Regions from separate parts of the Streptomyces sp. NPDC059255 genome, predicted to be linked through region 1. Evidence: riboswitches for the same ligand, from Rfam matches in the RefSeq annotation. Region 1 holds a riboswitch; each other region holds the start of a gene.
The links. Region 1 has a riboswitch for cyclic di-AMP ahead of ACFXKG_RS22535 (transglycosylase SLT domain-containing protein). Riboswitches for the same ligand answer to the same signal wherever they lie in the genome.

Region 1 (4,730 bases):
ACGCTTCCCCGGGGCGCGGATCACCCTCGACCCCAACGGCGCCTGGTCGCTGCGGGAAGCGGTCGAACTGTGCCGGCCCCTGGTCGGCACGCTCGCGTACGCCGAGGACCCGTGCGGAGCGGAGGACGGCTTCTCGGGCCGGGAGATCCTGGCGGAGTTCCGCCGGGCCACCGGCCTGCCCACCGCGACCAACATGGTCGCGACGGACTGGCGCCAGCTCACCCACGCGATGGCGCTGCAGTCGGTCTCCATCCCGCTCGCCGACCCGCACTTCTGGACCATGCAGGGGTCGGTGCGGGTGGCCCAGCTCTGCCATGCGACGGGGCTGACGTGGGGCTGCCACTCCAACAACCACTTCGACATCTCGCTGGCGATGATGGCCCACTGCGGGGCCGCCGCCCCCGGGGAGTACAACGCCCTGGACACCCACTGGATCTGGCAGGAGGGCCTGGAGCGGCTGACCGTGGAGCCCCCGCGCATCGTCGCCGGCGAGGTCGCCGTCGACGACACCCCGGGGCTCGGCGTCGAACTCGACATGGACCGGCTTCTCGCCGCCCATGAGCTGTACGTGGAGAAGAACCTCTCCGGCCGGGACGACGCCGCCGGGATGCGTTTTCTGGTACGGGACTGGGAGTTCGACAGCAAGCGTCCCTGCTTGGTGAGATGAGACATTGCCGCACTCATGTCCCGCCTATTGCGACGGCGGAACGAGGATGCGGTACGAAGGCACGCCATGGCGTGCCATGGCGCGACAGGCCGTCAGAAGAATGAATCGTCCGGTGAATTCGAAGGGGTTCCGGTTCAATTCCCGCCGGGTGTTCCCAGTTGTCGGAGAGTCGGGTGGGAGGGCGATGGATCCTCTCGCCCGCCGGAGACCGATAAGGGCGTTTTGTCGGTATTTACCGTTAAGTGAAGTTAGGTGGCGTTAGGGGCACTTGTAGCCTCTGACGCCTTTTGCCTGTCCGATTATTCCGTTACGTTCGTGACCTGTGTCACCTCTGCCTCGGCGGGCGGGCGGAGCGAGGTGGACGCTTTCTCTCCCAGGAGAGGAAAGTTGAGTTCCCGGGACGCCTCCGAAAGGGTGATTGACCCGAAAATTCGGAACTTGTGCCGTCCTGATATCTCGCTTACGTTCTCGTCCATCCGGATGGAACGCCCAATCCTGCCGCTGTCCGGAGACCCACACACCTATCCGTCACAAGGCAGGAGCGGGGGACCCAGGTAAGTCGCCGGTCCGGATTTCCGGAACGGCTCGGGGTGAAGCCGTACGCACCGCCGTACGGCCGGGCATCTCCAGCCCGAACCCGACAGCTCACCTCGCAGGCGACGGAGAGGAATTCGTCGTGCCCAGAAACGCCAAGCACCGCCGTCCCAGAACCGGCTCGATCGCCCGTCGCCTCGTCGCGGTCGGCACCGGGGGCGCCGCTCTCGCGATTCCGCTGGTCACCGCGGCCACCGCCCAGGCGGCGCCCGCGACGGTGGAACACGTCCGTGCGGCCAAGGCCGCGGAGGCTCCCGCCGCCACGCCGAAGACCACCGCCACGACCTATGTCGTGGTCGAGGGCGACTCCCTGTCGAAGATCGCACAGGCCCACTCCGTCAGCGGCGGCTGGCAGAAGCTCTACGAGGACAACCGGAGCGCCGTCGGCGCCAACCCGTCGCTCGTGCACCCCGGCCTCAAGCTGACCGTCAACGGGAAGAAGGCCGCCGCCCCGGCGACCACCGCCGCGGAGACGAGTACGGAGTCCGCCGGGAGCGGCTCGGTCGAGCCGGCCGTCGCGAAGACGTACACCGACAACCTGGACGGCTGGATCCGCGAGGCGCTGGACGTCATGGCCCAGCACGGGATCCCCGGCAGCTACGAGGGCATCCACCGCAACATCATGCGTGAGTCCTCGGGCAACCCGAACGCCATCAACAACTGGGACATCAACGCCCAGAACGGCGTTCCGTCCAAGGGGCTGCTCCAGGTCATCGCCCCGACGTTCCAGGCGTACCACGTGCCCGGTACGGCGATGGACGCCTACGACCCGGTCGCCAACATCACGGCCGCGTGCAACTACGCCGCCGACCGGTACGGCTCGATCGACAACGTGAACGGTCCCTACTAGACCGGACCCGCGTCGCCCGACGGGTGACGAACGCACCGGGCCCCGGCCCCGCCGTCTCAGGACGACGGGGACGGGGCCCGTTCGCGTACCCGTCACACGCGTCTACGTGTCACACGCGTCTACGTGTCACACGTGTCCTACGTGTCACACGTGTCGTACGCGTCACGAACGCCGCGCGCGTAGCTCCCGTACCCCCGCCACCGCCAGCACGAGCGCCGTCGCGCCCAGGGACCAGAGGAGCTGCGGGCGGGCCGCGTCGTCGAGCAGCATCAGCACGAACACCGCCGCCATCGCGGCGAGCGTCACCCACGTCAGGCCGGGGAACAGCCACATCCGCAGGACCAGGCGCTCCGGCGCCTCCCGCTCGACGCGCGGGCGCAGCCGCAGCTGCGAGACGGCGATCATCGCCCAGACGAAGAGCAGCACCGCGCCGACCGCGTTGAGCATGTACAGGAAGACCGAGTCGGGCCACTTCAGATTGAGCAGGACGGAGACGAACCCGAACGCCACCGACGCCAGCACCGCCCGCCGGGGCACGCCCGACCCGCTCACCTTCAGCAGGGCCTTCGGCGCCTCGCCCCGCTCGGCCAGGGAGAAGACCATCCGGGAGGAGCCGTACAGGTTGGCGTTGAGCGCCGAGAGCAGCGCCACGAACACCACGATGTTCATGATCTGCCCGGCCGACGGGATACCGATCGCGTCGAGGACCGTGACGTACGGGCTGAGCCCCGCCTTCTGTGCCGTCCAGGGCAGCACGGCCACGATGACCGCCATCGAGCCGACGTAGAAGAACAGGATCCGGTAGACCGCGCTGCGCACCGCGCGGGCCACCGAGCGCACCGGGTCGTCGGACTCGGCCGCCGCGATCGTGACGACCTCCAGACCGCCGAAGGCGAAGATCACGGCGAGCACCCCGGAGGTCACACCCTGCCAGCCGTTGGGGAGGAAGCCGCCCTGCCCGGTGAGGTTGGCGAGACCGGCCGGGCGGGTGTCGGGCAGGACACCGAGGACCGCGAGGAGCCCGAGGACCAGGAACGCGACGATCGCGAAGACCTTCAGGGCCGCGAAGTAGAACTCGAACTCGCCGAAGTTCTTCACGGCGGCGAGGTTCGCACCGGTGAAGACGACCATGAAGACCAGGACCCACGCCCACTGCGGTACGGAGGGCAGCCAGCCGTTCGCGATCTGCGCCGCCCCCGTCGCCTCCACGGCGAGCACGACGACGAGCAGGAACCAGTACAGCCAGCCGACGCTGAAACCCGCCCACCGGCCGAGCGCGCGCTCGGCGTGCACGGAGAACGAGCCCGACGCGGGCATGGCCGTCGACATCTCGCCCAGCATCCGCATCACGCACATCGCGAGCGCGCCCGCGATCAGGTACGAGACGACGATCCCGGGTCCGGCCAGCGCGATCCCCGCGCCGGAACCGACGAAGAGCCCGGCGCCGATGACGCCCCCGAGCCCGAGCATGGTGAGATGGCGCTGCTTGAGCCCGCCGGCCAGCGGTTCGGCGGATTCGGCGGCGGGTGTGGCGGTGGGGCGGGAGGTGAGTCGGTCGTGCATGGGGAGGGCTCAGACTGCTTTCGGGGCCGGTGAGGGGACGCGGTGGTGCGGTCCTCGCAGTCTCCCCGGACGCCCCCCGTCCAGGCAAAACGTTTCCGGACGCGACGACCGGCGCGCCCGCCCCTGGCTCCCGTCCGCCACCGGGTGCGGCGGCGGACGGGGCCGCACGGAGCTGGAAAGGGCCGCCCGGGCCGGCGCGCCGGCCCGGGCCTACGCGTCGAGCGGTGGCCGGTGGGTCGGGGAGCCGGCGATGCTGCCGCCGGTCCGGGTGACCGAGGCGTCGAACTCGGTGATCGTGAGCTGGAAGCCGACCGGGCGGCGGGCGGCGATCGGCTCCAGGTGCTTCTCCGCCGCCGCGAAGAGCTCGTCCGCTATCCGGCTCCTGAGCTCCTCGGGGCGGCCGGGCGCGATCGTCAGCCTGATCTGCACATGGCCGTTGGCGGGCCCGCTCCCCGGACGGTCGCCGACCCGGGCAGCGGTCGCCGGCATGGCGAGCGTGCGGGTGCCCCAGCGGGGGAAGACGCCCAGGCCGAGCGCGGTCTCGTGCAGGACGTCGAGGAGCGTCTCGACGTCCAGGTCCTCGGCCAGGTTCGGGGTGTACTCGACGATGATGTGCGGCACCTTCGGATCTCGCTTTCGTGTGGCCGTACGGGAACGGGAGACGCCGGGGCCCCGGCGCTACCGCGAGTCTGCCCGGACCGCGTAACGGACCGCCGCCCCGACCACGTACCGGACCCTCAACGCGCTGCGTACCGGACCCCTCGTCCGGCCCCTTCACCCGGACCGCTCAGGCGAACTTGTCGCTGACGGCGTCGTAGATCGCCTTCGCCCCCGGGCCGAGGTAGGGACCCGCCAGCCAGGTCTGGGCGCTCGGGCCGATGGACGTGTTGCTCACCAGCGCGGACCGCCCCTGCGCGTCCTCGATGAACCAGCCGCCGCCGGAGGAGCCCCCGGTCATCGTGCAGCCGACCCGGTACAGCGACGGCTGGTCGTCCCGGACCGAGAGCCGGCCGGGGCGGCCCTGGCAGGAGAACATCCGCTCACCGTCGAACGGCG
Region 2 (4,730 bases), on a different contig from region 1:
GCGGTTCCCTCAACGGCACCACCAGCTTCGAGCGCACCAACTACTTCGAGACCATGCCCGCCCACCAGCTCGAACTGGCGCTCTGGCTGGAAGCCGACCGGATGGGCTCCTTGCTCGCCGCGCTCGACGAGGAGTCCATGGAGAACCAGCGGGACGTCGTCAAGAACGAGCGCCGCCAGCGGTACGACAATGTGCCATACGGTACGGCCTTCGAACGACTGACCGCGCTCTCCTACCCCGAGGGCCACCCGTACCACCACACGCCGATCGGCTCGATGGCCGACCTGGACGCGGCCACCCTGGAGGACGCCCGCGCGTTCTTCCGTACGAACTACGCGCCGAACAACGCGGTGCTCTCCGTCGTCGGCGACATCGACCCCGAGCGCACCCTCGCCTGGATCGAGAAGTACTTCGGCTCCATCCCCTCCCACGACGGCAAGCAGCCGCCGCGCGACGGCACCCTCCCCGACACCATCGGCGAGCAGCTGCGCGAGGAGATCCTGGAGGAGGTCCCGGCCCGCGCGCTGATGGCCGCCTACCGGCTGCCGCACGACGGCGACCGCGCGTGCGACGCCGCCGACCTGGCGCTCACAGTCCTCGGCGGCGGCGAGTCCTCCCGCCTCCACAACCGGCTGGTACGGCGCGACCAGACCGCCGTCGCCGCGGGCTTCGGGCTGCTGCGGCTGGCGGGCGCCCCCTCGCTCGGCTGGCTGGACGTGAAGACGTCCGGCGGCGTCGAGGTCCCGGAGATCGAGACCGCCGTCGACGAGGAGCTGGCCCGGTTCGCCGCCGAGGGCCCCACCGCCGAGGAGATGGAGCGGGCCCAGGCCCAGCTCGAACGCGAATGGCTGGACCGGCTCGGCACGGTCGCGGGCCGCGCCGACGAACTGTGCCGGTTCGCCGTCCTGTTCGGCGACCCCCAGCTCGCGCTGAGCGCCGTCGACCGCGTCCTGGACATCACCGCGGACGAGGTCAGGGACGTCGCCGCGGCGCGACTGCGCCCCGACAACCGGGCGGTGCTGGTGTACGAACCGGTCACCCCCGACGACGTGGCGGACGCCGCCGACACCGCCGAGACCGACGAGCACGAGGGGACGGACCAGTGACCGACGCTGCCGTGACCATGGAGTTCCACCCGCGGCCGACCGCGGGCGAGGCCAAGCCCTGGGCCTTCCCGGCCCCCGGGCGCGCCATGCTCGACAACGGGCTGACGGTGCTGCGCTGCGACCGCCCGGGACAGCAGGTGGTGGCCGTCGAGATCAATCTCGACGCCCCGCTGGACGCCGAGCCCGAAGGACTCGACGGCATCGCCACGATCATGGCGCGGGCGCTCTCCGAGGGCACCGACAAGCACAGCGCCGAGGAGTTCGCCGCCGAGCTGGAGCGCTGCGGCGCCACCCTCGACGCGCACGCGGACCACCCGGGCCTGCGGGTCTCCCTGGAGGTCCCCGTCTCCCGGCTGCTCAAGGCGCTCGGTCTGCTCGCCGAGGCGCTGCGCGCCCCCGCCTTCGCCGACAGCGAGGTCGAACGGCTCGTACGGAACCGGCTCGACGAGATCCCGCACGAGACCGCCAACCCGGGCCGGCGTGCCGCCAAGCAGCTCTCCAAGGAGCTGTTCCCGGCCGCGCTGCGCATGTCCCGGCCGCGCCAGGGCACCGAGGAGACCGTGGCACGCATCGACGCCGCGGGCGTCCGCGCCTTCTACGAGGCGCACGTACGCCCCGCCACGGCCACCGCGGTCGTCGTCGGCGACCTCGCGGGCGTCGACCTGGACGGGATCCTCGCGGACACCCTCGGCGCCTGGACGGGCGACACGGCGGCGCCCCGGCCCGTACCGGCGATCACCGCCGACGACACCGGCCGCGTGGTCATCGTGGACCGCCCCGGCGCCGTCCAGACGCAGCTCCTGATCGGCCGGATCGGTGCCGACCGGCACGACCGTGTCTGGCCCGCGCAGGTGCTCGGCACGTACTGCCTGGGCGGCACGCTCACCTCCCGGCTCGACCGCGTCCTGCGCGAGGAGAAGGGCTACACCTACGGCGTACGCGCCTTCGGCCAGGTGCTGCGCTCCTCGGCGCCGTCCTCCCCGGACGGGGCGACGGGCGCCGCGATGCTCGCCATCAGCGGCTCCGTGGACACCGCGTCCACAGGACCGGCGCTCGACGACCTCTGGACGGTGCTGCGCACCCTCGCCGCCGAGGGGCTCACGGACGCCGAACGAGACGTGGCCGTGCAGAACCTGGTGGGCGTCGCGCCGCTCAAGTACGAGACGGCCGCCTCCGTCGCCGGCACGCTCGCCGACCAGGTCGAGCAGCACCTTCCGGACGACTTCCAGGCACAGCTCTACGCCCGGCTGGCCGAGACGGGCACGGTCGAGGCGACGGCCGCCGTCGTCAACGCCTTCCCGGTGGACCGGCTCGTCACCGTTCTGGTCGGCGACGCGGCGCAGATCAAGGAGCCGGTCGAGGCTCTGGGAATCGGTGAAGTGACGGTTGTCACAGGCTGATTCGTCTTGTGAAGGAACCCCGGCGACCGAGGTCGCCGGGGTTCTGCTTTATGTCCGCTTTGATGGAGAGAATGCCTGTCTGCCCTGTGGTGTGCGCTACAAAAAACCTTGTCTGTTTGGTTATTGAAAGACGGGCCGCTTAGCGTCGGTCCGGCTGTTCGCCGTTGCGCCGCATCCGTGGCACCGGGCAGCCATCGCCGAGTCCCCGTCAGATGCTGTGCCGCAGCCGGTGCAGCGGGGGAGCCGGGGACCCACGTCCCTGGGGTGAATCGGACGGCCTTCGCGGGCACACCGCGCGCGGAGGGGTCCGTAGGAGACCTTCCTGCTCCGAACCCGTCAGCTAACCCGGTAGGCGAGAGGGAAGGAAAGGACCAGCCACTCCATGGCGTTCACCCGTGCCACCGGGAAGCACCGCGCCCCGAACCGCATCACCTGCAAGGGCGCGAGCGCCGCCGGGTTCGCGACGCTGACCGCGACCGGCGTCATCGGCTCCCTCGCCTCCCCGGCCCTCGCCGCGGGCACCGGCGCCGAGGCGGTCTCGGAGACCGGCCTGACCCAGGTCATCGCCATCGGCGACGCCGTCGCCGGCGCGGTCGACGACCAGGCCGAGGCCCAGCGCCACGCAGCCGAGAAGGCCGAGCGGCTGAAGGCCGAGGCCAAGGCGCGCGCCGCCGCCAAGGCCGAGGCGGAGCGCAAGGCGGAGGCCCGCGCGAAGGAGCTGCGCGAGGAGCGGGAGCGTGCCGCACGGGCCGAGGAGCGCAAGCGGCTGAACACCTTCCAGCTCCCCGTCGCCGGCTCCTACGTCACCACCGGTTACCACACCGGCGGCTCCCTCTGGTCCTCCGGCAGCCACTCGGGCGTCGACTTCCGCGCCGCGTCCGGCACGCCGGTCGTGGCGGTCGGCACGGGCACCGTCGTCGAGGCCGGCTGGGGCGGCTCGTACGGCAACAACATCGTCCTCAGGATGGCGGACGGCACCTACACCCAGTACGGCCACCTCTCCTCGATCGGCGTCTCCGTCGGCCAGAGCGTCGCCGCGGGCGAGCGGATCGGGCTCTCGGGCGCCACCGGCAACGTCACGGGGCCGCACCTCCACTTCGAGGCCAGGACGAGCGCCGACTACGGCTCCGACATGGACCCGGTCGCCTACCTGCGCGCGCACGGCGTCGGGGTCTGACCGCTTTCCGTCCCCCCTCTCGCGTACCTCTCCGGGCCCGTCCGCACACGTCCCTCCGTCGCTCCCGGTCCCTCCCGCGTGCGGCTCTCCGCCTCCGCGCTGGCCAAAAGATATCCATGGATTCCGGGCACCCATCGGAAATTCGCGTTGGTTGCAATAGAGTCACGGAACAGGCGTCAATCGGCAGCGTTTCGCGCGGATTAAGGCGGAGGTTCGGACATGCGCATTCCGGCGCATTCGGTATGCACGGCTATTCGCGACGACATCGTCTCCGGACTGTTCGAGCGGGGCAGCCGGCTCACCGAGGAGCAGCTCGCGCGGCGCTACGGCGTCTCCCGCGTCCCGGTGCGCGAGGCGCTGCGCACGCTGGAGTCGGAAGGCTTCGTGACCACGCGCCGCCATGTCGGCGCGTGTGTGGCCGAACCCACGGAGCAGGAGGCCGCGGACCTGCTGGAGGTACGGCTGCTGCTGGAGCCGCTGGGAGCGGCGCGCGCCGCCCAGCGCCGCACGGAGGCCCACCTCAAGGTCCTCCGCGGCCTGGTCAGACTGGGCCAGGAGCGGGCCCGCAGGGGCCAGGGCGAGGATCTGCGCGCGCTGGGCGCCTGGTTCCACGAGACGCTCGCCCAGGCGTCCGGCAGCCCCGCGCTCACCTCGCTGCTCACCCAGCTGCGCCACAAGATCGCCTGGATGTACGTGGTCGAGCAGCCCAGTCACCCGGTGGAGTCCTGGGCGGAGCACGGCGCGATCGTGGACGCGGTGGCGCGCGGCGACGGCGAACGCGCGCGGGCGCTCACCACCCTGCACACGGAGCGCACCGTGGTGGTGCACCGGCTGCGCCGTCCCGACCGGGGGCGCGACCGGGAAAAGGTGAGGGCTTCGCAACATGCCGTAAACATCGCGAGCGCACGGCATTAACAATCGCGCCGTATACAAAGAGAAAGAAATAGGTGCGGCCTATTTTCTGCTGCCCGCGCGCAGCCGCCCGTACGAAAAGACGCCGCACCGAAATATGTGGCGCCGAAAGACTGCACCGAAAGACGGACCAAA
Region 3 (4,730 bases), on a different contig from region 1:
GGCGCCGGGATTCTGGGCGCCGACGCCGCGGGTTTCTGGGCGACCGGCACGTACGGGCGCGACCATCGCAGGGACCCCGCCCGCGACCTGGGCCGGGTGGCGGACCGGGCGCCGTACGGACCGGCCGGACCGTACGCGCGGCGCCTGGCCGGTCGGCGGCTCGTCCGGCTCCTGCCCGCCCTGGTGATCATCGGCGGGGTGGTGCTCGACCTGGTGACCCCGGCCCGCGTGACCGCGGCGCCGTTCTTCGCCGCCGCCCCGCTGATCGCCGCCCCGTTCTTCCCGCTGCTCGGCGTCCTGCTGGTGGCCGTGGCCTCGCTCGCCGCCGAGGTGGCGCTCCGTATCCATACGGACACGCTCACGACGGTGGTGTCGGTCAGCGAACTGCTGACGGTGCTGGTCGTCTCCGCCCTCGCGCTCTACATCAACGGCGTCGTCAGACGCAGCGGCGAACGGCTCGCCTCCGCCCGCGTCATCGCCGAGACCGCCCAGCGCGCCGTGCTGCCCAGACCCGCCGAGCGGATCGGCGGGCTGCGGATCGCGGCGCGGTACGAGGCGGCGCAGGAGGGCGCGTTCATCGGCGGCGACCTGTTCGCCGTGCAGGACACGCCGTACGGGGTACGGCTGGTCGTCGGCGACGTACGGGGGAAGGGGCTGGAGGCGGTCGAGGCGGTCGCCGTCATCATCGGGTCGTTCCGGGAGGCGGCGGAGCAGGAGAGCTCGCTGGAGGGCGTCGCGCAGCGGCTGGAGCGCTCGCTCCTGCGGGAGGGGACGGGGCGGGACGGGCTCGATGTCTTCGAAGGGTTCACCACGGCCGTACTGGCGGAGATCCCGCACGGCGAGGGCATCGTACGGCTCGTCAACCGGGGCCATCCCGAGCCGCTGATCTGTCACGGCGGTGCCGTACGGATGCTGAGGGCGCAGGACCCCGCGCTGCCGCTCGGCATGAGCGAGCTGGGCGCGTGGCCCGACCGGGCCGAGCAGTCCGCGTACCCCGACGGCGCGACGCTGCTCTTCTACACGGACGGGCTCACCGAGGCGCGCGACGCGCACGGGATCTTCTACGTCCCGTGCGAGCGGCTCGACGGGCGGATCTTCCAGGGGCCCGACGAAATGCTCCAGGCGCTGATCGACGACGTACGGCGGCACACGGGCGGCGGAAGCCAGGACGACATGGCGCTGCTGGCGATCAGCCGGCCCTCGGAGGGCGAGCCGGAGCGGCGTCGGACGATGCCGATCGTGCCCTGAGCGCGCGGCATCACTCATGGTGACCGGCGGGTATCCCTCCGCATAACGTTTGACATACCGTCAAGTATGCAGGGCGGACCAATGTGCCCCGAGCGCCGATCAACTCGCCCGGATGCGCGCTCTTGTGTCCCGTTACGTCCGTTGCGAAGTCGTTAACGATCATCGGGAACAGCTTGGAATAAGGCCCTGGTCTCTATTAACGTTCGATAACGCAGCGCGGTTGTCCCAGCCGTCGCCAGAGATGGCACCGTGCGCGTGCGCCGAATCCCGCGAGGGAACCGGGGAACCACCAATTGGGGTGAATCGGGAGTTACTTGCCGCTTCGTGCGGCAGGGGACACCCGTAGGAGACCTTCCTGCTCCGAACCCGTCAGCTAACCCGGTAGGCGAGAAGGAAGGAAAGGAGCACGCCTCAGTGGCGTCCAACAAGCCTGCCCCCACGGCCACCTTCGAAACCCACTCCTTCGGCAGCGGCAGTGAGAACGAGGCGCCCGGGACCTGGGGGGAGTGGAATCCCACCGAGGAGTCCATCCGCCCCGTACGCGGCAGGCACCGCGTCGCCAAGCAGCGCAACGGGCTCGCCCGCAGCTCCACGGTCCTGGGTGTCGGCGTCATCGCCGCCGTCGGCGCGGGCGGCATCGCCACCGCGCAGGACAAGCCCGCGGTCTCCATATCCCTGCCCGACGCCATCGCGGACAACCTTCCCGACGCCAAGTCCCTGCCGGGGATGGGCTCCCTGGGGTCGGACGACGCGGACTCCGCGTCGGACGTGCTGGCCCGCGCGCCCCTGAGCACCGCCGGCCTGACCGCCGCGGACGCCGAGCAGGGCACCACCGACGCCGGCGAGGCGCTGCGCGCCCGCATCCTCCAGCAGGCCGAGCGGCAGCAGGCGAAGGCCGACGCGACGCAGCAGGCGGCGGAGGAGGACGCGGCCGCCGAGAAGGCCGCGAGCCAGGCCAAGGCGCGGCAGAACGACGCGGAGAAGAAGATCGAGGCGGCCAAGAAGAAGGCCGAGGCGGAGGCCAAGGCCAAGGCCGAGCAGGAGCGTCTCGCCAAGCTGGCGGCCAGCTTCTCCCTCCCCACCTCCTCGTACACCCTCACCTCCTCCTTCGGCCAGTCCGGCTCCCTCTGGTCCTCCGGCTACCACACCGGCCTGGACTTCGCGGCGCCGACGGGCACCCCCGTCAAGGCCGTGCACAGCGGCACCGTCAAGTCGGCCGGCTGGTCGGGTTCGTACGGCTACCGCACGGTCCTGGAGCTGGAGGACGGCACGGAGGTCTGGTACGCGCACCAGTCCTCGCTCTCGGTCAGCGCCGGGCAGAAGGTCTCCACCGGCGAGGTCATCGGCCGCGTCGGCGCGACCGGCAACGTCACCGGGCCCCACCTCCACCTGGAGGTCCACACGGCGGGCGGCACGGGCATCGACCCGATGGCGTGGCTGAACGGCAAGGGCATCAACCCCTGAGGCCGACGCCCCGGTCCTGAGGCCGGCCTCCCGGTCCTGAGGGTCTGGTCCTGAGGGAAGCAGGAGCACGCAGAGCGCCCCGAAACGGAATAAGGCGCTCTGCGGCGGGGTTGAAGTGACGCATGACGACTTTGCGCACACTCGGTTCCTCCGACCTCAAGGTCTTCCCGCTCGCCCTCGGCGGCAACGTCTTCGGCTGGACCGCGGACCGTACGGAGTCCTTCGCCGTCCTCGACGCGTACACCGCCGCGGGCGGCAATTTCGTGGACACCGCGGACGTCTACACGGCCTGGGTGGACGGCCATTCCGGTGGTGAGTCCGAGACCGTCCTCGGCGAGTGGTTCGCCGCGCGCGGCAACCGCTCCGACGTGCTCCTCGCGACGAAGGTGGGCGCGCACCCGGAGTTCAAGGGGCTGAAGGCGGCCACCATCAAGGCCGGGGCCGAGGAGTCGCTGCGGCGGCTCCGTACCGACTACATCGACCTGTACTACACGCACTTCGACGACCCGGACGTCCCGGTCGAGGAGATCGTCACCGCCCTCGACCAGCTCGTCACGGAGGGCAAGGTGCGTGCCGTCGCCGCCTCCAACATCAGCGCGGAGCGGCTGGACGCCTCGATCGCCTTCGCGGAGCGCGAGGGGCTGGCCCGGTACGTCGCGCTTCAGCCGCACTACAACCTGGTCTCGCGCGACACGTACGAGGGCCCCCTGCGGGACGCCGCGGTCCGCCACGGCCTCTCCGTCGTGCCGTACTTCGCCCTCGCCTCCGGCTTCCTCACCGGTAAGTACCGCCCCGGCACCCAGGTGGAGAGCGCGCGGGCCGGCAGCGCGGGCAAGTACCTGGAGTCCGAGCGGGGCGTCAAGGTGCTCGCCGCGCTGGACCGGATCGCCGCGGCGCGCGGCGCCGAGGTCGCCACCGTCGCGCTCGCCTGGCTGGCGGCGCAGCCGACCGTCATCGCGCCCCTCGCCTCCGCGCGCACGGTCGAGCAGCTTCCGACGCTGCTCGCGGGCGCCGAGCTGGAGCTGACGGCGGAGGAGCTGGCGGAGCTGACCGCCGCCTCCGCCTGACGGAGGTCACACCCGGACAGGTGTCAGTACTGGCGGTACGGGTTGTAGCCGTCGTAGTCGATGTACGGCGGCGGCACCCGTACCCGGCCGGTGGCCCGCGCCGCGTAGGTCAGCGCGGGCCCGGCTATCTCCTTGCGCTCCCACAGGTGGTGCAGCAACTCCTGCTCGCGCTCCACGAAGTCCGGGCCGACCGGGTCCCGCCCGGCCCGGTGGCGCAGAAACGCCAGGGACGTCGCGAACGCCTCGTACTCCGCGACCGTCCGCGCCGCCGCGGGCCCGTGGTGACGCCCCGCGAACCCCCGCGCCATGGAGCGCGCCCGCATCGAGGAGAGCGCGGGGGGCGCGGCCGCGGCCAGCCACCCCGCGGCGGCGTACGCGGGCAGCTCGGCCGCGAGCGTGCGCAGCTCGCGCTGCCGGCTCCAGATCACCAGCCAGGTCAGCAGCCCGAAGACCGGGACCATGAAGGCCCCGTACACGGCGTAGAAGCCGAAGGGGCCGAAGAGCGACCCCGAGCCGTTCCACAGGGCGTGCATGCCCATCGCGAGGAACAGCCCGAGCAGCGGAAAAGCCACGCGGCGGATCTTCTGCCGCCGGGCCGCCATCGCCGCCAGGCCGAAGCCGATGCCCGCCGCCGCGGTGAAGAGCGGATGCGCGAACGGCGACATCACGACCCGTACGAAGAAGGTGGCCGCCGTGACCGAGTTCAGCCCGGAGTACCCCTGGCTCTGGTCCTCGCCGAACGCGTTGCCCAGATAGAGGATGTTCTCCGTGAACGCGAAGCCGGTGGCGCTGAATCCCGCGATCACGACGCCGTCGACCAGCCCCGTGAAGCTGCGTCTGCGGAAGAGGAAGATCAGCAGGATCGCCGTCGCCTTCGCGCTCTCCTCGACGACCGGCGCTATCACCGTGGCGCCCAGCGACTCCGCGCCCGCCGGATCCGCGGTGGCGGTG

Region 2: it holds a riboswitch for cyclic di-AMP, as region 1 does, so the genes downstream of both, ACFXKG_RS36620 (M23 family metallopeptidase) here and ACFXKG_RS22535 (transglycosylase SLT domain-containing protein) in region 1, are expected to answer to the same signal.
Region 3: it holds a riboswitch for cyclic di-AMP, as region 1 does, so the genes downstream of both, ACFXKG_RS07190 (M23 family metallopeptidase) here and ACFXKG_RS22535 (transglycosylase SLT domain-containing protein) in region 1, are expected to answer to the same signal.

The regions. Positions count from the first base shown of each region.
Region 1 covers NZ_JBHYZP010000019.1:100,899-105,628, forward strand. The annotation lists gene ACFXKG_RS22530 (enolase C-terminal domain-like protein) at 1-667, shown strand, start outside; cyclic di-AMP (ydaO/yuaA leader) riboswitch at 1,176-1,339, shown strand; gene ACFXKG_RS22535 (transglycosylase SLT domain-containing protein) at 1,344-2,111, shown strand; gene ACFXKG_RS22540 (amino acid permease) at 2,274-3,674, opposite strand; gene ACFXKG_RS22545 (hypothetical protein) at 3,885-4,295, opposite strand; gene ACFXKG_RS22550 (trypsin-like serine peptidase) at 4,462-4,730, opposite strand, start outside.
Region 2 covers NZ_JBHYZP010000047.1:48,386-53,115, forward strand. The annotation lists gene ACFXKG_RS36610 (M16 family metallopeptidase) at 1-1,106, shown strand, start outside; gene ACFXKG_RS36615 (M16 family metallopeptidase) at 1,124-2,506, shown strand; cyclic di-AMP (ydaO/yuaA leader) riboswitch at 2,715-2,876, shown strand; gene ACFXKG_RS36620 (M23 family metallopeptidase) at 2,889-3,683, shown strand; gene ACFXKG_RS36625 (GntR family transcriptional regulator) at 3,903-4,598, shown strand.
Region 3 covers NZ_JBHYZP010000003.1:332,410-337,139, forward strand. The annotation lists gene ACFXKG_RS07185 (PP2C family protein-serine/threonine phosphatase) at 88-1,248, shown strand; cyclic di-AMP (ydaO/yuaA leader) riboswitch at 1,497-1,651, shown strand; gene ACFXKG_RS07190 (M23 family metallopeptidase) at 1,663-2,712, shown strand; gene ACFXKG_RS07195 (aldo/keto reductase) at 2,835-3,779, shown strand; gene ACFXKG_RS07200 (PrsW family intramembrane metalloprotease) at 3,803-4,730, opposite strand, start outside.